DNA from 4 places in the Pseudoalteromonas sp. HL-AS1 genome. Region 3 is predicted to be linked to each of the others. Evidence: predicted binding sites of a transcription regulator. Region 3 holds the regulator's gene; each other region holds the start of a gene.
The links. The regulator sigma-54, encoded in region 3, starts transcription at its own class of promoters, with help from an activator protein. The targets are predictions, from matches to a motif close to GTTGGCACGNNNNTNGNNT.

Region 1 (5,539 bases), 630 kb from region 3:
TTACCCAAACCGCCATGAAAACGGTGATTTAAAAGCACGTGAAGGCTTTTTAATTGTTGTTTTGTTTTGGCTGGTACTTGGGGCGTTTGCGTCCTTGCCGCTTATCTTTTTACAAGAACCTAATTTATCGCTCGCCGATGCGGTATTTGAAGCATTTTCTGGCTTAACAACCACCGGCGCTACAGTACTTACCGGTATTGAGTATTTACCCAAGTCGGTATTGTTTTATCGCCAGCAACTCCAGTGGTTTGGCGGTATGGGTATAATCGTACTCGCTGTTGCTATACTCCCAATGCTAGGTGTTGGTGGTATGCAGTTGTACCGCGCTGAAATACCTGGGCCTGTAAAAGATTCTAAAATGACCCCGCGAATTGCCGATACTGCAAAGCACCTTTGGTATATTTATGTGTCGTTGACTATTACTTGTATGCTGGCTTATTGGGCTGCAGGGATGGAGTGGTTTGATGCGATATGTCATGCATTCTCAACGGTGGCGATAGGTGGTTTTTCTACTTACGACGCCTCCATGGGTCACTTTGACAGCCCTGTAATTAACTTTATTTGTGTGTTCTTTTTAATTATTGCCGCTGTTAACTTCTCCCTGCATTACGCCGCAGTGGCCAGTCGTAATATACAAGTTTATATCAGAGACCCAGAGTTTAAGGTGTTTTTGTGTATTCAATTAGCCCTGGTGGTTATTTGTTTTACTGTACTTTCCTCTAACGAAATATTTGCTAATGGCGATGAAACCCTCGATCAGGCGTTATTTCAAGCTGTTTCAATGAGTACAACAGCAGGCTTTGCTACGGATAACTTTTCAACATGGCCATTGTTTTTACCTATTTTACTTATATTTTCGAGCTTTATTGGTGGCTGTGCAGGCTCTACCGGTGGTGGTATGAAAGTAGTGCGCGTGTTCTTACTTTATTTACAGGGTGTGCGTGAGCTCAATCGTTTAGTGCATCCTCGTGCTATATATTCAATCAAGCTGGGTCGTAAGGCGTTGCCAGATAAAGTAGTAGAAGCTGTGTGGGGTTTTTTCTCTGCTTATGCGCTGGTATTTATTATTATTATGTTAGCGCTTATGGGCACGGGTATGGATAACATAACTGCGTTCTCAGCCACTGCTGCTTGTTTAAATAACTTAGGCCCAGGTTTAGGAGATGTAGCATCGCATTATGGTGCTATAACCGATGGGGCTAAATGGTTACTGACCATTGCAATGGTGTTTGGTCGCCTAGAAATATTTACCTTATTAGTGCTATTTACGCCTACATTTTGGCGTGGTTAAACGAGTCGTTTAAATTTTAATATACAAGTTAGTGGGAAAGGGATATGCCAACTTCAAATCTAGACAAATTACATCAACTAACTACAAGTGGTTTGGTCGATTTAGAAATATTAACCCCAACCGACAGTAAACGTGTAAAAACCGAGTTTGTTGGTTTGCTTGAAAATAAATTTATTATTTTAAATTACCCAAACTCTAGACGTTTACCTGCTAGTAGTGACTATTTACGTGATGGTGTAATGGTTGTTGTTAGAGCATTAATTGAAGGTAGTGGTGGGCAAGTTATAGCGTTTCGCCAACAAATAATGTCGGTTGCGTCTCACCCGGCTAAGCTTATATTTATTAACTATCCTAAGCAGGTGCAGTTATTTGCACTGCGCTCGCAAACGCGTATACCTACCTTATTACCTGCAAAGCTAAAGCTAAGTGACGACAGAATACTTGAAGGCCTCATTAAAGACATTTCGCTAACAGGAGTAATGTTTGATATTAGAGGTGATCAGCAAGATGAAAATATTAAAGATATGCAATGCACAGTAATACTCAATAGCAGCGATAAAAGTTTTGAAGGCGAAATTTGCAGTGCTAAGGAACATGTCGCAGGCGTGCACTGCGGAATTAAGCTACTAGCAAGCGAGGATGAAATGAAAACCTTTATGAAAGAGCATTTTATAGACCCATCTGCGCTTGAGCCCACCGTTGAATAAATCGTTTTTCGCTTATTTGCAACAAAATGGCGTTTTACGTGAGTATTTATAAAGTATTTTTTGTTTTTATATAATTAAATATATTATTTAAATAAAACAGTGCATTACGTATTATTTTTTGTGTTATTAAATCTACCTCGTTAAAATTTATCTGAATTATTCTATAAATCCCCTTCTTTAATTTCCATACATTTAAAAATGTATCTTTTTATCTAAACATAACTATATGTTTTTAATAGTTTTAATGTATCCACTCTGAAGTGCGTTGCTAAAAGGCAACAGTAATTACTTTAAAAATCCCTTCTTTTTATGAATTTTACATTTAACTATCTGAAATTTAATAGCTTTTAAATGTTGGCATCTAATTTGTTATACCCTAGGTGTACTGAACGAAATCGTGATTCAAAGTGAAATACTTAATCGCACACATAAATTTGAAGGATACATATTATGAAAAGCATTAATAAAACTTTAGCACTTATCGCTATTGCATCTTCTTCAGCCGCTTTTGCTGCAACAGACTTTGACACACTTGATGTGGATGGCAGTGGCACTATTAGCCAAGCAGAAGCATCAGTAGACGCAAAATTAATGAGCATGTTCTCTGAACTTGATACAGACCAAGACGGCGAACTATCTAAAGAAGAGTTTTCACAAGTATAAGCTTAAAACTCTGGGGCGCTACGCTACTAAGAGCCCCACATTACTCATAAAATTGAAGGATACACGTTATGAAAACATTAAATAAAGCATTAGCACTTGTGGCACTAGCATCTTCTTCAGCCGCGTTTGCAGCAACAGATTTCGATACATTAGATGTAGATGGCAGTGGCACAATTAGCCAAGCAGAGGCATCAGTAGATGCAAAGCTAATGAGTATGTTCTCAGAACTTGATACTGACCAAAATGGTGAGTTATCAAAAGAAGAATTTTCAGAAGCTTAATTTAAAGTATTTATCCTGAGTTGCCAAAGACAACCTAAGTAGGCAAGGGAGCTTACGAAAGAGGATAACAAGGAAGTGAAAAATTACGTTTTAAGTTAAACGAAGCAATTTTTTTGATAGAACATTGAAGGATTAAGTTATGAAAAATTTAAATAAAGCATTAGCACTTATAGCACTAGCGTCTTCTTCTGCTGCATTTGCAGCATCAGGTTTTGATAGCCTTGATATTGATGGTAGCGGCACAATTAGCCCAAGCGAAGCGGCAGTTGATACAGATTTAATGGCCGAGTTTATTGAGCTAGATACCGACGGTAGCGGCGAGCTTTCTAAAGAAGAGTTTGCTAATTACTAATTAACCTGAACTCTGGATAATAAATCTATCTCTAGCAGCTATTTTCAGCGCTAACTGCGTTGAATTTACTTGCAATAGGCCCGCTATTGACGCGTAAATTCGCCTTGTTTTCACTGAAAATCTCTGGCTAGAGAAAATAAATTTAAATATCACCATGATTCAATACGTTAGTAAATCTCTTAACCAGAGTACAGGTTAACTAACCTTTTTCAGATTAAACATTTTTCACAGTCAGGGATCTTTGAAAAGGACTTCCCATATTACTAGGAATATTATTATGAAAACATTCAATACAACACTTGCAGTTATCGTTTTAGCATCTTCATCAGCAGCATATGCAGCAGTGGACTTTGCCTCTTTTGATGCAGATGGCGACGGTGCGATTACAATGGAAGAAGCAAAGGTTAACCCTCAGCTTGTAAAGATTTTTGATGATTTAGATACTGATGGAAATGGTGAAATCTCTAAAGAAGAGTTTTCAAAGGTACAGTAATCAATATTCGAAGATACTCCACTAAAGCCGCCTTAGTCAGCGGCTTTTTTGCGTTTACGCCAAATAATTATAAGAATATAGCACTTACCTGGAATAGCTTTTCTACAACGGTAATGTGTTTCTTGTCGATTAGAAACATAATGACATGATCGCCCGACATAATAATTGTATCATCGTGGGCTATCAGTACATCGTCGTTACGTACTATTGCGCCAATAGTAGTACCCGCAGGGAGTTTAATGTCGGCAATAGCACGGCCAACCACTTTTGAAGTGTTTTCATCGCCATGAGCAACGGCTTCAATTGCTTCTGCTGCACCTTTGCGTAATGAGTACACATTAACAATATCACCACGGCGTACGTGCGTTAATAACGCTGATATTGTTGCTTGTTGTGGGGATATGGCAATATCTATTTCGCCGCCTTGTACCAAATCAACGTAAGCACCACGCTGGATAAGCACCATGGTTTTTTGTGCGCCCATACGTTTTGCAAGCATGGCTGACATAATGTTTGCTTCATCGTCATTGGTTACGGCAATAAACACATCTACTTGTTCAATATGCTCTTCTGAGAGCAGTTCTTGATCAGATGCGTCACCACAAAAAACAACCGTGTTATCGAGCATTTCTGAGAGTTGCTCGGCACGTTCTTTACTGCGTTCAATTAGTTTAACGGTGTGGTTTTTTTCAAGAGAGCGGGCAAGGCCTGCCCCAATGTTACCGCCACCAGCTATCATAATTTTTTTGTAAGAACGTTCAAGTTTTTGTAGCTCGTTCATTACTGCGCGTATGTGTTTTGTAGCGGCAATAAAGAATACTTCGTCATCTGCTTCAATAACAGTGGTACCCAATGGTTTTATTGCTTTACCTTGACGATAAATAGCGGCAACACGAGTCTCTACATTAGGGATGTGTTCTTTAAGTGCAGATAACGCATAACCTACAAGTAAACCGCCATAGTAAGCTTTTACGGCTACTAACGAGAGCATGCCATCAGCAAACTGCAATACTTGCAGAGCACCAGGGTAGTCAATTAAACGGCGAATATACTTAGTGACCAGTGCTTCGGGAGCAATGTAATGATCGATTGGTAAATCATCGTTTTGAAATAGTTTTTCGCGGTATTTTAAATATTGCTCTGAGCGAATGCGGGCAATTTTAGTGGGCGTTTTAAAAATACTGTACGCCACTTGGCATGCAACCATGTTCACTTCATCTGAACTGGTTACCGCAATAATCATATCGGCATCTTCAGCACCTGCACGGCGTAATACATCAGGATGCGCGCTGTGGCCCATAACCCCTTGTAAGTCGTACTTATCTTGAAGTTCACGTAATCGGTTACCGTCTATATCAACAACGGTAATTTCGTTTTGTTCGCCAACTAAGTTTTCAGCAAGCGTAGCACCAACTTGCCCGGCACCGAGTATAATTATTTTCATTATTTACCCGTGGTATTGATCATAATTTAATTAAAAAAATAGCCATTTAATGTTTCATAAATGGCTAACTATTTAGTGTACGGCTATTAGGCTTTTTTAACTAGCTTAGCGTAATAAAATCCATCACTTTCACCGGGCAGTAACTGCAAACCTGGCGTTGTTACGGTATCGTTTTCGTGTAGAGGTATATGTTCTACATCATCATTATTAGCTAAAAACTTAGCAACTTGCTGTTGGTTTTCTTGTGGAAGAACCGAACACGTAGCATATACCAATGTGCCACCTGGTTTTAACAGTGGCCAAATGCT
Region 2 (5,539 bases), 330 kb from region 3:
TTTATTGCACTGCGCCCAGACGGCATGGTTGAAATAACCTGCCATCGCTCTGAAATGGGTCAGCAAATTCGCACCGCGATTGCACAAATAGTTGCCGATGAAATGGAAGCCGCGTGGGATAAGGTTATTGTTATTCAGGGTAAGGGCGACCCTAAATATGGCGATCAAAATACCGATGGCTCGCGCAGTATTCGCTACAACATGAAGCGCCTGCGTGAAATGGGCGCAAGTGTGCGTTACATGATGCAGCACGCTGCCGCTAAGTATTGGAAAGTTGACCCGCAGACCTGTACAGCCAATCAACACGTTGTTACACACAGCTCAGGTAAATCGCTTACTTATAAAGATTTAATCGACTTAGCGCTTACAATAACGCCACCAGAAGCTGACAAACTAACACTTAAAACACGCAAAGAATGGCGCTACATTAATACTGGCATGGCGCACATAGATTTAGCCGATTTAGTAACAGGTAAAGCAATATTTGCAGCCGATGTACGCGAACCACAAGCGCTAGTGGCTATAATTGAACGCCCGCCGGTAGTAGGCGGTGTTGTTAAGTCGTTTGATGCCAGTGCTACAAAAGCGATAAACGGCGTTGTAGATGTTATTGAAATACCTGCACCAAAAGGCGCGCCGCAGTTTCAGCCAAAAGGCGGTATTGCAATTATAGCTAAAAACACATGGGCTGCATGGCAAGGGCGTAAAGCATTAAAAGTCGTGTGGGATGATGGCAAAAATGGCGATTACAATTCAGAAGAATTTAAAAAGTCATTACTAAAAACAGTACAAACTCCACAGGCAAACATACGTGATAAAGGCGATGCCATGGGCGTGTTGGCTAAATCGAGCAATAAACTCGTAGCTGATTATTACGCGCCGCATCTTGCTCAAGCACCAATGGAGCCGCCGTGTGCAACAGCTATGTACAACAAAGATAGTGTTGATATATGGGCTGCTACGCAAAATCCACAAGCCGATATGAAAACAGTGGCTGCAATGCTTGGCATGGATGAGAGCAAAATTAATGTTCACGTTACCATGTTAGGAGGCGGTTTTGGGCGTAAGTCAAAACCTGACTTTTCAGCAGAAGCAGCTTACCTTTCAATGAAAGTAGGCAAGCCTATTCGTGTGCAATGGACGCGTGAAGACGACATACAACATGGTTTTTACCATGCGGTTTCGGCTCAGCACATTGAAGCATCGCTAGATAAAAATGGCGCAATAGAATCGTATTTACACCGCACCGCGTTTTCACCAATTACCTCTACCTTTTCAGAAGGGGCGACTACGCCAGGGAGCTTTGAACTGCGCTTAGGGTTTACCGATAACCCAATTAACACACCTAACATGAAGTTAGAAAACGGTGATGCCCCTGCCAAAGCACGAATTGGTTGGATGCGTTCTGTATCAAATATTTTTCATGCCTTTGCTATTCAGTCATTTATTGGCGAAGCAGCGCACAAAGCCGGTCGCGACCAGAAAGACTATTTACTAGACACCATAGGTCCGAGTCGCATTGTTGATGTAACTGAGCAAAATGCCACATACGATAATTACGGTGGCGATAAAGAGGTTTACCCTTTAGATATTGGCAGACTGCGCCATGTTATTGAAAAAGTAGCTGACATGAGTAAATGGGGGCGAGAACTTCCTAAAGGGCGAGGTTTAGGCATAGCAGCACACAGAAGCTTTTTAACTTACGTAGCTACGGTAGTTGAAGTAGAAGTGTCGGATGCTGGCGATTTAAACGTAATTAAATCGTGGGTTGCCATTGATGCGGGTACGGTTGTAAACACCGACACCGTTAAAAACCAAACCCAAGGTGGCTCTATTTATGGGATTACAACTGCAATCAGCGATGGTATTACCTTTGATAAAGGCCGCGTGCAGCAAAGTAACTTTCATGATTATCGCGTACCGCGTATGAGCGACTCACCTCTTGAAGTTGACGTTGAAATAGTACCAAGTGATGCACCACCAGCAGGGGTAGGCGAGCCATCTACACCAGTTTATGCGCCAGCATTATGTAATGCTATTTTTGCCGCGTGCGGAAAGCGTATTAGGCAGTTACCAATAGGTGACCAGCTAAAAGCGTAGCTAAATAACCTACAGCTTAAACAAAAAAACCGCCAAAATGGCGGTTTTTTTAGAAGTTAGCGATTAGTGAGTTTTTTCAAACTCATCAACTTCACGCTCTGCTTCTTCTTTAGATTTACCATACTGCTGCTGGATTTTACCCACAAGCTCTGTACGGCTACCTTCAATTTTGTCTAAATCGTCGTTGGTAAGATCGCCCCATTTTTGTTGAGCCTTACCTTTAAGTTCGTTCCAATTACCTTTCATACGATCGCTGTTCATAAGTTTCTCCTTACTTAGATTTAATTAACGTTCAGTATAAAAGGAGCAAGGCGTGTACCAACAAGTTAAATATTTATTTTATATTAATAATCAGTGTTTTATGTTTTTGTTGAGGCAGTAATGATTAATGTTGTGAGCACATCCTTAAAAAATGTACAGAGCGGTCTGTAATTATTTCTGATTATGTAACCCTTAATTAAATCCTTTATAACCACAGCTTGAGCGTTTATTTTTGGTTTTTGTTACAATGCACACAAAGCAATTTAGGGTAAATAGCTGTGCTGCCGGTTCAAGACATATATCAACAACTCGTTACTACATTACAAAGTAATCCTATTACGTTATTACAAGCACCGCCTGGTGCGGGTAAATCTACGTGGTTGCCGCTACAGCTTATGCGTGACGGACATTTTAAACGTATTGTAATGCTAGAGCCTCGCCGTTTAGCTGCACGTAATATTGCAAGTTACTTAGCAAAGTGCCAAAACGAGAGTGTTGGGCAAAGTGTGGGCTTGCGGATTAGGGGCGAGAGTAAAGTAAGCGCTAATACGCGCCTCGAAATAGTCACCGAAGGCATGTTAACGCGCATGTTGCAAAACGACCCCGAATTAAGCGATATTGATTTACTGATATTTGATGAATTTCATGAGCGTTCAATTGCAGCCGATACCTCACTTGCCTTTGCGCTCGAGACCCAAAGTGCACTGCGTGAAGATTTAACTATTATGCTTATGTCGGCAACGCTAGATACAGAGCGCTATACAGCCTTTTTTGACTGCCCTGTAATTCAATCAAGCGGTCGCAGCTATCCAATAGATGAAGTATACATACCCATAAAAGATGAAAGTCGCTGGCTTGATGCAATTCCTAACATAATAAAACAAGCACTTAATGAGCAAACAGGCAGCGCATTGGTATTTTTACCCGGGCAATTTGAAATACTACGCGTGCAACAAGCACTGAGCGATTTACCCAGTAACTGCCAAGTTGCAACACTATTTGGCGAGCAAGATAAAGCCAATCAGCAAACTGCTATTGCTCCTGCACCAAACGGCATGCGCAAAGTAGTGCTTACCACCAATGTAGCCGAAACCAGTTTAACTATTGAAGGCATACGCATTGTAATTGACAGCGGCAAGCGCCGTGCAGCGACCTTTAATTTAAAAACAGGGGTTACAGAGCTCACAACACAAAGCATATCGCGCTCGTCTGCTGTGCAGCGTGCAGGGCGTGCAGGACGAATAGAGCCGGGCATTGTTTATCGAATTGGCTCAAAGCAAACCTTCGAGCGACGTAATAGCCATGACAATCCCGAAATACTCACATCAGACATAAGCCAACTTATGCTTGAGGCAAAGCAGTGGGGAGCCAGTATTGATGAGCTAACCTTGCTCGATAAGCCCACTGAGCAGCAATGCGGGCAAGCAAGTAATCTGCTTAACATGCTAGAAGCTATTGATAGCAAAGGTAAGCTCACACCGCTTGGCAGTAAAATGTTAGGTTTTGGTGCTGATATTCGTTTGGCGCATATGCTATTAAAAGCACAAATACTTGATGACCAACTCCCTGGTATTTTTAGGCTCGCTATTTATTTAGTGGCATTACTTGAGAGCCGTGTAAATAGTGCAAACGAGTTGAGTTTAGCGCTGCATAGCCAGCAGCAACGTCCGCATCCGGTATTTAAACAACAGTTAAAATATTGGCAAAGCCGCTTAAAAGTAAAAGACGAAAACAGCGAATTAAATACGCATTATATTAGTTTGCTAGTGGCATTGGCATACCCCGATCGCATCGCTAAAAAGCGCGGTAATGGTTATTTACTTGCCAATGGTGCTGGTGCTGAGTTAAATGTCGATTACTGGCACAACGACGATTACTTAGCTATAGCAACCATGGACGGGCACAAAGGTGGGCGTATATTTGCAGCCACCGCACTTAACCCATTTGAGTTACAAGAATTTTTACCGCATTTATTTAGTAAACTTACTCGTTGTGAGTTTGATGAAAAATCAGCGCGCTTTATTCATCAAGATGAAGTGAAACTCGGGGCTATAACGCTCAGCAGCCAGCCTAGTAAACAAAAACTAGATAAGAGCGAGCGTGCTAAAGCGTGGCTTAGCTTATTTACTAAACACGGTTTTGCTTTATTTAACGAGCAACCTGATGCGCAACAATTGCTGATACGTATGAGCCTAGCAAGTAATTTAATGCCCGATAAATTCCCGCAAATAAACGAGCAACAACTTATTCAAAATGCAGCGCAGTGGCTAGGCGTGTTTTTAGAAGATATTAAAACGCTCACGCAGCTTAAAAAGTTTAACTACTTTGAAGCATTACAAAACTGTTTTGATTGGCAACAACAAACAGCTTTAAAAGCACTGTTACCACTGCGCTTAACGGTGCCAAGTGGCTCAAATATAAAAATAGAATACCAGCTTGATGGCCCCGCAAAGCTAAGCGTGCGTATGCAAGAAGTTTACGGCTTGACCAGTACGCCTATGCTTGCCAACGGTAAATTGCCATTGCTTATGGAGCTGCTATCGCCAGGTAAACGTTCATTGCAACTTACTCAAGATTTAGCCCACTTTTGGGATAGCAGTTACCGCGATGTGCAAAAGGAAATGAAAGGCCGCTACCCTAAACATTTTTGGCCAGACGACCCAGCCAACAGCGTTGCAACAAATAGAGTAAAGAGCAAAATGTAGGTGTTAATTTACTTAAAACTGATTTTGTTTGATTATTGAACTTACTAAGGTAATGTACCTATAAAATATTTTTAACTACAGGGAATAGTCAATGAGGTTACTTTTAACGTTAGGTTTGGCTCTAGTAACTGCTTTTTCGGCTTATGCTGAAAAGCCACTCGACTTAAATGCATTTGCGCAGCAATACTATAAAACAATGACCGCAACACAAGCACCTAACGCAGGTGCTAAAGAGCTTGAGGCTTATCTTGCATTGTTAACCGATGATATTGGTAATCAGCATATTCCGTATCAACCGGATGACTCACGTACTCCTGATGGCAAAGAGCAGATGCGCAAAGGTATGAGTTTTTACTTAGGTGCGCACACGTTGTTTGAAAGCACACTGCTTAATACATTTGTGTTTAATGATACAGGCTTTGCTATTCGTTATAAGAGTCATGCAAAGGGCATTCACCCGCAAAGTAAGCAGC
Region 3 (5,539 bases):
AGAAGCTCGCGGCTTTACAGCTGATGACTTCGCGCTATCTCACCCAGGTGGTAGTTTAGGCAAGCGCTTATTACTTACTTTAAAAGATGTTATGCACAGCGGCGCAAATACACCTATTATTGATGTTTCACAAACAGTTAAAGATGCTCTAATAGAAATGTCAGCTAAAGGATTAGGTATGACAGCCATTGTTGATGAAAATCAGCAACTCGTAGGGTTATTTACCGATGGTGACTTACGTCGCATTTTAGAACAAAGAATTGATATTCATACAACACAAATAGATGTTGTTATGACTAAGTCATGCACTACAGCTACGCAAGATATTTTAGCCGCTGAAGCGCTCAATATTATGGAACGTAAACGTATAAATGGCCTAATCGTCGTCAATGAGAAAAACCAACCTATTGGCGCATTAAATATGCAAGACCTATTGAAAGCAGGAGTGTTATAAATGCAATTTGAAGAACTCTATCAACCGCTGAGCGATGATGCAAAAGCACGCGCTAAAAAAGTAAAACTACTTATATGCGATATTGATGGTGTATTTTCTGATGGCCGTATTTACCTTGGCAATCAAGGTGAAGAGCTAAAAGCATTTAATACAAAAGATGGTTTTGGCATTAAAGCACTTATAAACAGTGGCTTTGAAGTAGCTGTTATTACTGGTCGTCATTCACAGATAGTACAACAACGTATGAGCAGCTTAACCGTACAGCATATTTATCAAGGCCAAGAAAATAAGCTCATTGCCTATCAAGAATTAAAAGATAAACTCAACCTTAGCGATGAACAAATTGCTTATATTGGTGATGACGGTCCTGACATGCCTGTTATGGAGTTAGTAGGCTTTGCCGTTGCAGTAAATGATGCCCACCCACTTATTAAGCGTTTGTCACACTATGTAACGCAAATGCCTGGTGGTTTTGGTGCTGTGAGAGAACTCACCGATTTGCTCATGCTTGAAAATGGTAAAGCATTGACTACACAAGGCACTAGTTCATGAATGCAGCGCGCATAATATTAAGCGTTTTATTCATTAGCTGTATGGTTTGGCTTTGGTACCCTTATTTTACACAAACAAATATTGTGCCTCAGGCTGAGCCTGAAGTTATTGCTAAGCCTGATTACATAGCTATTGAGCTCAAACAGACAGCCTATGATGAGCAAGGTAAAATTAGCCACAAAGTCACTGCGGCTAAAATGGAGCTATACCAGCAATTAGGTTTCACGTTTTTCGAAAAACCCATTTTCACTTTATATAACGAACAACAAACGTGGCAAATAAATGCAGACGAAGCAACATTATACGAAGATAAACAATTAATTTTAGAAGGTAATGTGGTTGCCAAAAATTTAACCGATAACGCCATGATAGACAAAATCAATGCTGATAATATTCAGGTTGATATAAAGCTATTAACAATGCGTTCGGAGCAACCCGTCATCATCACTGGACCCAATTTAAAAATCACCGGTAAAGGCCTAGAAGCCGACTTAAAAACCGAAGTGATAAAACTAATTAACCATACGCGAACCATATACTATGACCAATAAAATATTAAAATCACTTATAATTCCTACACTTATACTAGCGTTTAATAGTAGTGCTGCAGAGCAAAACACGCAACCTGCTGCCAATCAAATTTCAATAAGTGCCGACAAGCAAGAAGGTCAATTGAAAGCTAATGTGGGTATTTTTGAGAAAAACGTTGAGATTATTCACGGTAATCGCCGCATTACAGCCGATCGCCTCGAAGTACACAAACGTGATGAACTTGGTGATAATAAACAATTATTAATTGCCACAGGTAGCCCTGCGCACTTTGAAGAAAAGCAATCAGACGGCACAACTATGAGCGCCAGTGCTGACGAAGTACGTTATGATGTATCTAAGCGTTTTTTAACGCTTGTTGGTAATGCACAAGTATCGCAAGCCGGACAAAAAATAAATGCTAAAAGCATTACCTACGACATAGAGCAGCAGCTCATCAGTGCCGAAAAAGATGAAAACTCAACTGACCGCGTTCACACAATTTTAGTACCGATCGAAACTAAAAAAAGTAAAAAAGGCGATAAAGGTCAACCATGAGCACATTAAAAGCAGAACTATTAGCAAAAAGCTATAAAGGTCGTGAAGTTGTAAAAAACGTCGGCCTTGAAGTACAAGCTGGCAGTATAGTTGGCTTACTTGGCCCTAACGGTGCTGGTAAAACAACGACTTTTTATATGATTGTAGGGCTTGTTCCTAGCGACAAAGGTAAAATATCTATTGATGATAACGATATTACTCTTTTACCTATGCATAGTCGTGCTAGATTAGGCATAGGCTACTTACCACAAGAGTCATCGATTTTTAGAAAGCTGACTGTTTATCAAAACTTAATGGCCATTTTAGAAACGCGCAAAGAACTAAATAAACAAGCCAGAGAAGACACGCTCAATAACTTATTAGATGAATTTAGCATACAACACATTCGTGATAGCCAAGGTATGGCATTATCGGGTGGAGAACGTCGTCGTGTAGAAATAGCACGAGCGCTGGCAGCAGATCCTAAATTTATATTACTGGATGAACCGTTTGCTGGTGTTGACCCTATTTCGGTATTAGATATAAAGAAAATAATAGAACATCTTAAAAATCGTGGGATTGGAGTATTAATTACCGACCATAACGTAAGAGAGACCCTTGATGTTTGTGAAAAAGCCTACATTGTTTCTCATGGGGAACTGATTGCATCAGGTACTCCAGAACACGTATTAAATGATAAAACAGTACGCGATGTTTACTTAGGCGAGCAATTTAGGCTGTAACATTTACGCCATGTCTTTAAGCATCTGCTAGTATTAATTATAACAACATAAAAGGATTGTTAGAGATACATGAGGCAATCACTACAGCTGCGCATGGGCCAGCAACTTACAATGACTCCACAGTTGCAACAAGCTATTCGTTTGTTGCAACTCAGTACATTGGATCTCCAGCAAGAAATACAAGAAGCTCTCGACAGTAATCCACTTTTAGAGGTTGAAGAGGCAGACTATTCTGAAGACGCTGCTGGTAAAAACGAGCAAAAAGCTGATACCGATGACATAACTGTTAGCGCATCTGCTGATGATGCTCCGAGCGAATATGAACAAGATACTGGTGAAGCACTTGCAAAAGACACGCTAAGTGACGACATGGCTATGGATGTTAGTTGGGATGAGTACATGAGTGCCGCCCCAGCAGCCTCATCAGGTCCAATGCCTGAAGACGAATCTATATACCAAGGCGCCTCTACTGAAACGCTCCATGAGTATTTAATGTGGCAATTACAACTAACGCCATTTAGCCCTACCGATGAAGCCATCGCTATTGCGATTGTAGAGGCCGTCGATGATTCAGGTATTTTAACTCTCAGTTGCGAAGAAATTTTAGAAAGCTTTAATCAAGAAAACGAAGATGATAACGAAGTCGAACTTGATGAAATTGAAGCGGTATTAAAACGCATTCAACTGTTTGATCCTGTTGGTATTGCTGCACGTAGTTTACAAGAGTGTTTGTGTATTCAGCTTAATCAATTTGATAAAGAAACACCTTACATTAATGAAACGAAAATGATTTTAACCGAGCATATTGATCTATTAGCAGCTCGCGACTATCGTACATTAATGAAAAAAACTAAGCTTAAAGAAGAAGAGCTTAAAGAAGTGATGACACTAATACATACTCTCAACCCAAAACCTGCAGATACTATTGTAAGGGAAGAATCTGAGTATGTTATTCCTGATGTGTCAGTTAAAAAAATTAAAGGTCGCTGGGTTGTCGAATTAAACCCAGATAGCATGCCTAAAATTCGTGTTAATAGCCAATACGCGGCAATGTCTCGCACTGTAAAATCAAGTGGCGACAGCCAGTTTATTCGCTCACATTTACAAGAAGCTAAATGGTTTATTAAAAGCTTAGAAAGTAGAAACGACACGCTATTAAAAGTTACTAATTGTATTGTTAAGCAACAACAAGGATTTTTTGAACATGGCCCTGAAGCCATGAAACCAATGGTTTTAAATGATGTCGCTGAAATGGTAGAAATGCACGAATCGACAATTTCGCGTGTGACTACTCAAAAGTACATGCATACACCCCGTGGTATATTTGAGCTTAAATATTTTTTCTCAAGCCATGTAAGTACTGAAAACGGTGGTGAATGTTCATCTACAGCAATACGTGCGCTTATCCGAAAATTAATCGCAGCAGAAAACTCAGCAAAACCATTGAGTGATAGCAAAATAGCGGATATATTGGCTGAGCAAGGAATTAAAGTAGCAAGACGTACAATCGCAAAATACCGTGAATCTCTTGCTATTCCACCGTCAAATCAGCGTAAAAGTCTGATTTAAGACGCTAAACTAAGAGGGTAATGCTTATGCAACTAAACTTAACTGGTCGTCACGTAGAATTAACCGATTCACTAAGAGACTATATTAATACTAAATTTGCGAAGCTTGAAAGACACTCTGATCATATTAATAATGTTCATGTCATTCTCGATGTAGAAAAATTAAATCAAAAAGCAGAAGCCACAATACACGTAAGCGGTGCTGAGCTATTTGCCTCTACAGAACATCAAGATATGTATGCCGCTATTGACTCGTTGATCGACAAGCTCGATCGCCAAGTAATCAAACACAAAGAGAAGCTTGCTCGACACTAATATGATGAAATTAAGTTCACTTATATGCCAGGACTGCAGCAAAGCTGCGGTCCTTTTTAATAGCAAAAAAAGAATTTTAGAGTTCATTAGCGAACTTGCTCACGACAAACTTCCGTATTTACCGCAACAAGATATTCTTAATGCTTTAATGAGCAGAGAGAAATTAGGTAGTACAGGTATAGGGCGTGGCATTGCTATTCCTCATGGAAGAATGAGCGGTGCAGAAGAGCCTTTGGCTTTAGTGCTCGTTAGCGAAACTCCAATAAACTTTGATGCAATCGATAATCGCCCTGTTGATATTTTTGTCGCACTCATCGTACCAGATGGCGATAACCAGCAGCACTTAAAGACTCTAGCAACCATTGCTGATAAACTAAACAACAAAGATTTTTGTAAACAGTTACGCAGTGCAAAATCTGATACTGAGCTTTACCAAGTTATTGTCGATCAATCATAGTTTTATAAAGGGTGTTAAATGGAGTTAATTATCATAAGTGGCCGTTCTGGTTCTGGAAAGTCGGTTGCTTTGCGCGTTGTAGAAGATTTAGGTTATTATTGCGTAGATAATATTCCAGTAAACCTACTACCTTCATTAGTTCGCAGTGTGTCTGATAGCTACGATAAAATTGCTGTTAGCATAGATGTGCGCAACATCCCTAAAGAACAAGATGAATTTAACGATATTCTTGAATACTTGCCTGGCTTTGCAAACCCTACGTTGTTTTATTTAGATAGCGACGATCAGACATTGATCAAACGCTTTTCTGAAACACGCAGATTACACCCACTATCAATAGACTCGTTGCCGCTTGATTTAGCCATCAAAAAAGAAAAAGAATTAC
Region 4 (5,539 bases), 1.1 Mb from region 3:
TCAACAACGTACTTTAATAGCACTAGATACAAAAAATTTAGATTTATACTGGAGTATGAGCAGCCCCGAAAGAGAGTCTTTAGCTATTGCGATTAAAATCCCATTATTTAAAGGCTACATAGGTAAAAGGGCACTATTAACAAGTAAGAACAGCATTGCTAGATTTAAAGGTGTTACTAGCTTAGAGCAGTTAGGCAGGCTTTCTGCGGTACAAGGTCATGATTGGCCAGATACAAAAATAATGGCGTTTAATGGCCTGCATATAAGGCCGTTTGCAAATTATCAGGCTATGTTTGCCTTAACAAGTGCAGGGCGTATTGATTACTTCCCACGTTCATTTATCGAGGTTAATTCAGAGCTAGCGGCAAATAAACAAAGTAACCTAGTGATAGTACCTAATTTATATATGAGTTATCCGACAGGGTTTTATTATTTTGTATCAAATAGTAAGCCAGAGCTTGCAGTGGCAATTAAAAAAGGGCTTGAGATAATGCAAAAAAATGGCGAGTTTGATGCTTTATTTGATGAATATTTCGCAAAAGATTTAAACTCGTTACCTTACGAAAAAGGTAAAACAGTAGAATTAAAGCTAGATAACCCTTATTTTTAAGCACAAAAAAAGGAGCCTAGGCTCCTTTTTAGTATGCTATTAATAGCATTTAATTAGCGAAGTAATGACTCAGTTAATACTGGACGAATTTCGCGAATAATTGCTTGAGTCAGTTTTGGTGAACCACAGATAATATTGCCGCTGTGGTTATAGTTATTACCACCGGCGAAATCTACAACCATACCGCCCGCTTCTTTAACCATTAGTTCGCCCGCAGCAGAGTTCCAAGGTTTTAAACCAATTTCAAAAAATCCATCAACACGGCCAGCTGCAACGTATGCCATATCTAAAGCAGAACAACCTGCACGGCGAATATCAGCAGTGTGTACAAATAATGCTTTAAACGCTTCAGTGTATGCATCCATGTGGTTTTTGTTTTTAAAAGGGAAACCAGTAGCAAGTACAGTGCCTGCAAGAACCGTAGTTTTGCTAACGCGTAGACGTTTACTGTTTAACTGAGTGCCTTGACCGCGAGATGCAGTGAAAAGCTCACCACGAATTGGATCATAAATAACAGCTTGGTCTAAACGACCTTTAACTTTAAGTGCGATAGAAACCGCGTAATAAGGGATACCTTTGATGAAGTTAGTTGTTCCATCGATAGGATCTACAATCCATTGGTAATCATCATCCTTGCCTTTATGCTCACCTAGTTCTTCACCAACAATTGAGTGAGTAGGGTAAGACTGTAAAATAGTGTCACGAATTACGGCTTCGGCTTCTTTATCAATGTTAGTTACTAAGTCGTTAGCGCCTTTTTGTTGCACTTCAACTTTTGATAAATCTTCACTTGCGCGAAGTAAAATTTTGCCTGCGTTGCGCGCAGCGCGAACCGCAATGTTTAACATTGGATGCATGGTATTACCTTTGGGTTGTAAAAGAACGTTTATATATTTCAGCCGGCGTATTTTAGCGACTTTTGCCATAAAGTAAACAATAAACCCCAAATACTTGTGTTTGTTTTTTATACAAGATTGAAAAGTTTATATATTTTTAAAAAATAATTATCTGCATTTAAATAAATTAAATTTAAATAACACTTTACCTAAAGTTAACTTGAGGTTTTATCGTGCTCCTAACTTAACTGATAGGATAACATTATGTATTTAGAGCACGTAAACTTAGTCGCGAGTGATATAGATAGTATGCTTACATTTTATCGCGCTGTATTTCCACATTGGTCGATTAGAAGTGAGGGCAGAGGTGATTGGCATGGAAAACCAAGACGCTGGGTACACTTTGGAGATGACACGCATTACATTGCGATAAGCAGTCATGGTGAAGGTGAAAACAGAAACTTATCGGGCCATCAAATTGGTTTTGCACACTTTGCTTATGTAACTAATAATTTAAGCGCAGTAGTAATGCGCTTAAATAAAGCGGGTTTTACTCTAAGCAAGCTAGGTAGCGAGAATCCTTTCAGAAAGAATGTCTACTTTATTGATCCTGCAGGGTTTGAAGTTGAGTTTGTAGAGTATTTAAGTGATATACCAAGCGAGCGAAATAACGATTTATAATAAAATACCAAGCAGCACGTTAAAGTGCTGCTACTCAATTATAGTGAGCGGTTATTATTACCCGTGCCAAACTGGGTTTTTAGCTCATTTGCAAAGCTTATAAATTTTTCTTTAATTGTGCGCTTTATTTTCACTTCAACCGAGCCCATTACTGCCTTTCCTTCAATATGAATTGTAGGGCCTTGGCGTTTGTTAAGCGACACAGATTTATTTTCAAGGCTACTTAAAATACAAAACATTTTAGACACTACATTGACATGCTCTGGTACGTAAATTTCATCGCTACCAAAAATACAGTTAACGTGAATAGTTACATTTTGATGCGCAAAAATAGCATCGGTAAAATCAAGCACCACCGATCCCATAAAGTTACTCAGATATATATTTTTTGGCACAACCCACTGACCACTTCGCTCGTTAGATCCTAAAATACTGCGTAATGTAAAATCATCATCACTGTTTTGCTGTGCACTATAATGTGGTGTAAATTGCGATTGTTTTTCTGCTTTATATTGCTGATCGGTATTAAGTGTTAAATCTTCTACTAAGGCTAGTAGTACTTCGTTATTAGGTGCATCCATCGCATTATCTAAACGTCTTTCAAATGCATCAACAGAAATAACACCATGACTGTAATTATAAATTAATTGATCAATCACTTGTTCGCGTACTTGTTCTATTGGGCGGTCTTCAACTTTTACAGACATGAGTTATTCCTTCTTATATTTACTATTGATACTGCTCTTGTAGTTAAGCTGCAAACCGCGTACCAAATATAATTTCATTAATTATCAATTGGTTATTTTTAACGGTGTTTTTTGTTTTGTTATATTAACGATAGATTAACCAAAAGAGCAACTATCTAGCTATTTTCACTATTTGAGAAAGTTTTACCGAGTAGCCTGTAAATAGTTACACAAACATAGATAAGGTTTTATCTTTTAATTAACTCAAGCCCTTGAATTTTAAGTATAAATAAAGTTGGCCTGAAGCTCGCATTAGTTAAAGTGTCTTTAATCAAAAGGAGAAAGATTATGAAAACATTTAACAAATCTATTATCGCAGCTCTAGTTCTTGGTACTACGGCTATGGGTGCCCAAGCAAACAGCTGGGAAAACGAAAGTAAAGATGCTTGGATTGATGGTAAGGCAGAAACCGTTCTACTTATGAACACTAATCTAAACAACTTTGACATTAACACTGATGTAAAAAATGGCAAGGTAGTACTTACAGGTAAAGTTAATAGCGAACTTGATAAAGAGCTAGCAGAAGAACTTGTACTTAGCCTAGATGGTGTAACTGATGTTGATAACAGCCTTACTGTTGTTAAAAGCATGGACACCGAAGATAAAAGCAACGACATGATGGACGATGATGATAACGACCTAACGGACGCTAAAATCACCACTGTAATCACAACTCGATTCCTGTTTGACTCAGAAGTAGGTGGTACAGACATTGATGTTGATACCGACAACGGTGTGGTAACTCTGAATGGCTCTGTAGAGTCTGAAGCTGAAAAGCAACTAGCAGTTAAAATTGCTAAAAATGCTGAAGATGTTCGCGACGTAGTTGATAAACTAGCTATTGTTGCTGAATAATACAGTATGGTTAAGGCCCAGTAATGCTGGGCTTTAAGTCTTTTTAATGCTTAATTTAAATGGAGTTTGATCATGGATATTATTCGTATAATACTTTCGGTTTTATTACCGCCATTAGGTGTGTTTTTGCAAGTTGGCTTAGGTATGCATTTTTGGTTAAATATTCTATTAACACTGCTAGGTTATTTCCCAGGGTTAATACATGCAATCTACATTATTGCGAAAAAATAATGACAGATTATATATTGTGTAAGCCGACTACTGAGGTTTAGCTAAATACTTCAGTACCGATCGGCTCACAATATTAGTTTTTAGAGAGTTTTTAGATAGTTTTTAGGTTAAATCCAATTTTTAAAGCTCTTCAACCCATTAATTCACTTCCTTAACCCACTCCCAATATTATTTTAAAACTATATTTATTGTTTACTAATAAGCTTTCCAGCTAACAGTCGCGCTCAGTTTCTGACTTGATGCCATTTAGGAAATCTTCAACATTAGTGTGTTTATACATCTACAATATACAATCAAATACTTTATTATTTAGTGACAATATTACCTTCACTTCTAGTGTTATCATTAAACTAGGTTCTAGGCATATTGAGGTAGTTAATTGAATATTCGACTTATAATGTCAGGCGTTGTGTCTTTCGTTTTTTATTTTAGTTGGGCCTACTGGGCAAATAGTGCGGCAGACATTGCTAAATCGGTCACTCTTCAAGCTGCATTAGTGCAAGGTTTGTATAGTGGATTTGTAACGCTGTTTTTTACCTTTATTTTAGAAAAGGTCGTCAACAAGTATAAGTTTAGTTATGTAACGCTTGCGTTCGTAACTCCAATTATTTGTATGTTTCATTCTAAAACACCACAAAACGTAGCAATACGACAAAGTTTTAATAATGCAATTAACTCTAGCGCTTCGTATTTAAGTAATAAAAAAATAGCAGGCGTACTTTTGGCGCCTATTATTCCGATTACTGTTCAATCGAGCTTAGTGATTATGGTGAATGTAGTTAATCAGACACCTAATTTGGCACTGACAGTAGCCCCAAGCATATTTTTTACAGCCTTGTATGCCTATACATATATGTTAGCTTTGCTTAAAAAGTAGAGGGTTAAATATAAAAGACTATATGGGATAGGGTTTTTTATAATTTAATGCAGTGAATAGCACGGGAAATATCTTACATTTTATGTTTATTCCCACTTAAAAGATTACTATTTAAGCAGTTAGCTTGTTGATTGTTAAAATAAAGGTTTTTGGTAGTGACAAGCACCTAAAAAGTTTTTATACTGCAACCCGCTTTAGTCGCTCTGTGACTGAACGCTTCAAAAATTAACTGCCTGGCAGTTATATAAAGTTGGCCCCTTAGCTCAGTTGGTTAGAGCACACGACTCATAATCGTTAGGTCCCCAGTTCGAGTCTGGGAGGGGCCACCACTTTTACAAAATTCCCAAGTAAATACCTACTAACCGAAATTACCCTGTGCTACCTCTGTGCTACTTTTCACTATAAATCAATTATTAAAAATAGTCCTATCAAATTAATTGATATTGCAATTAATATCTTTAAAGTACGCATTTGGTCTCTTTTTAATAGAGCTAACTAAAAAGGATTCATTGCAGTCATTATTTTATTGGCTGTTAAAGCATATGAGGCAATATATGGATAATGGCTATACCCTACTGATTTCTATACTAAGTGGCTTATTTGGAGCCCTAATATCAGCTTTCTTGAGTTTTAAAGTTAGAGTTATAGCCCAAAATAAAATAAAAAAGGACTTAGAACATCGTATTGAATCGCCCCGTGTTTG

Region 1: the regulator sigma-54 is predicted to act here: its motif matches at 2,352-2,370, upstream of RB214_RS00090 (EF-hand domain-containing protein).
Region 2: the regulator sigma-54 is predicted to act here: its motif matches at 2,405-2,423, upstream of RB214_RS04610 (CsbD family protein).
Region 4: the regulator sigma-54 is predicted to act here: its motif matches at 2,883-2,901, upstream of RB214_RS15155 (LiaF domain-containing protein).

Annotation. Positions count from the first base shown of each region.
Region 1 covers NZ_CP133569.1:21,737-27,275, forward strand. The annotation lists gene RB214_RS00080 (TrkH family potassium uptake protein) at 1-1,291, shown strand, start outside; gene RB214_RS00085 (flagellar brake protein) at 1,336-1,998, shown strand; gene RB214_RS00090 (EF-hand domain-containing protein) at 2,449-2,661, shown strand; gene RB214_RS00095 (EF-hand domain-containing protein) at 2,730-2,942, shown strand; gene RB214_RS00100 (calmodulin) at 3,082-3,294, shown strand; gene RB214_RS00105 (EF-hand domain-containing protein) at 3,572-3,787, shown strand; gene trkA (Trk system potassium transporter TrkA) at 3,855-5,231, opposite strand; gene rsmB (16S rRNA (cytosine(967)-C(5))-methyltransferase RsmB) at 5,318-5,539, opposite strand, start outside.
Region 2 covers NZ_CP133569.1:989,375-994,913, forward strand. The annotation lists gene RB214_RS04605 (molybdopterin cofactor-binding domain-containing protein) at 1-2,100, shown strand, start outside; gene RB214_RS04610 (CsbD family protein) at 2,164-2,361, opposite strand; gene hrpB (ATP-dependent helicase HrpB) at 2,640-5,066, shown strand; gene RB214_RS04620 (nuclear transport factor 2 family protein) at 5,158-5,539, shown strand, end outside.
Region 3 covers NZ_CP133569.1:655,746-661,284, reverse strand. The annotation lists gene RB214_RS03105 (KpsF/GutQ family sugar-phosphate isomerase) at 1-454, shown strand, start outside; gene kdsC (3-deoxy-manno-octulosonate-8-phosphatase KdsC) at 455-1,006, shown strand; gene lptC (LPS export ABC transporter periplasmic protein LptC) at 1,003-1,557, shown strand; gene lptA (lipopolysaccharide transport periplasmic protein LptA) at 1,547-2,092, shown strand; gene lptB (LPS export ABC transporter ATP-binding protein) at 2,089-2,814, shown strand; gene RB214_RS03080 (RNA polymerase factor sigma-54) at 2,884-4,383, shown strand; gene hpf (ribosome hibernation promoting factor) at 4,410-4,697, shown strand; gene ptsN (PTS IIA-like nitrogen regulatory protein PtsN) at 4,702-5,154, shown strand; gene rapZ (RNase adapter RapZ) at 5,173-5,539, shown strand, end outside.
Region 4 covers NZ_CP133569.1:3,261,370-3,266,908, reverse strand. The annotation lists gene RB214_RS15170 (ABC transporter substrate-binding protein) at 1-610, shown strand, start outside; gene suhB (inositol-1-monophosphatase) at 664-1,467, opposite strand; gene RB214_RS15160 (VOC family protein) at 1,711-2,127, shown strand; gene RB214_RS15155 (LiaF domain-containing protein) at 2,166-2,834, opposite strand; gene RB214_RS15150 (BON domain-containing protein) at 3,162-3,728, shown strand; gene RB214_RS15145 (YqaE/Pmp3 family membrane protein) at 3,801-3,959, shown strand; gene RB214_RS15140 (hypothetical protein) at 4,339-4,836, shown strand; tRNA gene RB214_RS15135 (tRNA-Ile) at 5,089-5,165, shown strand.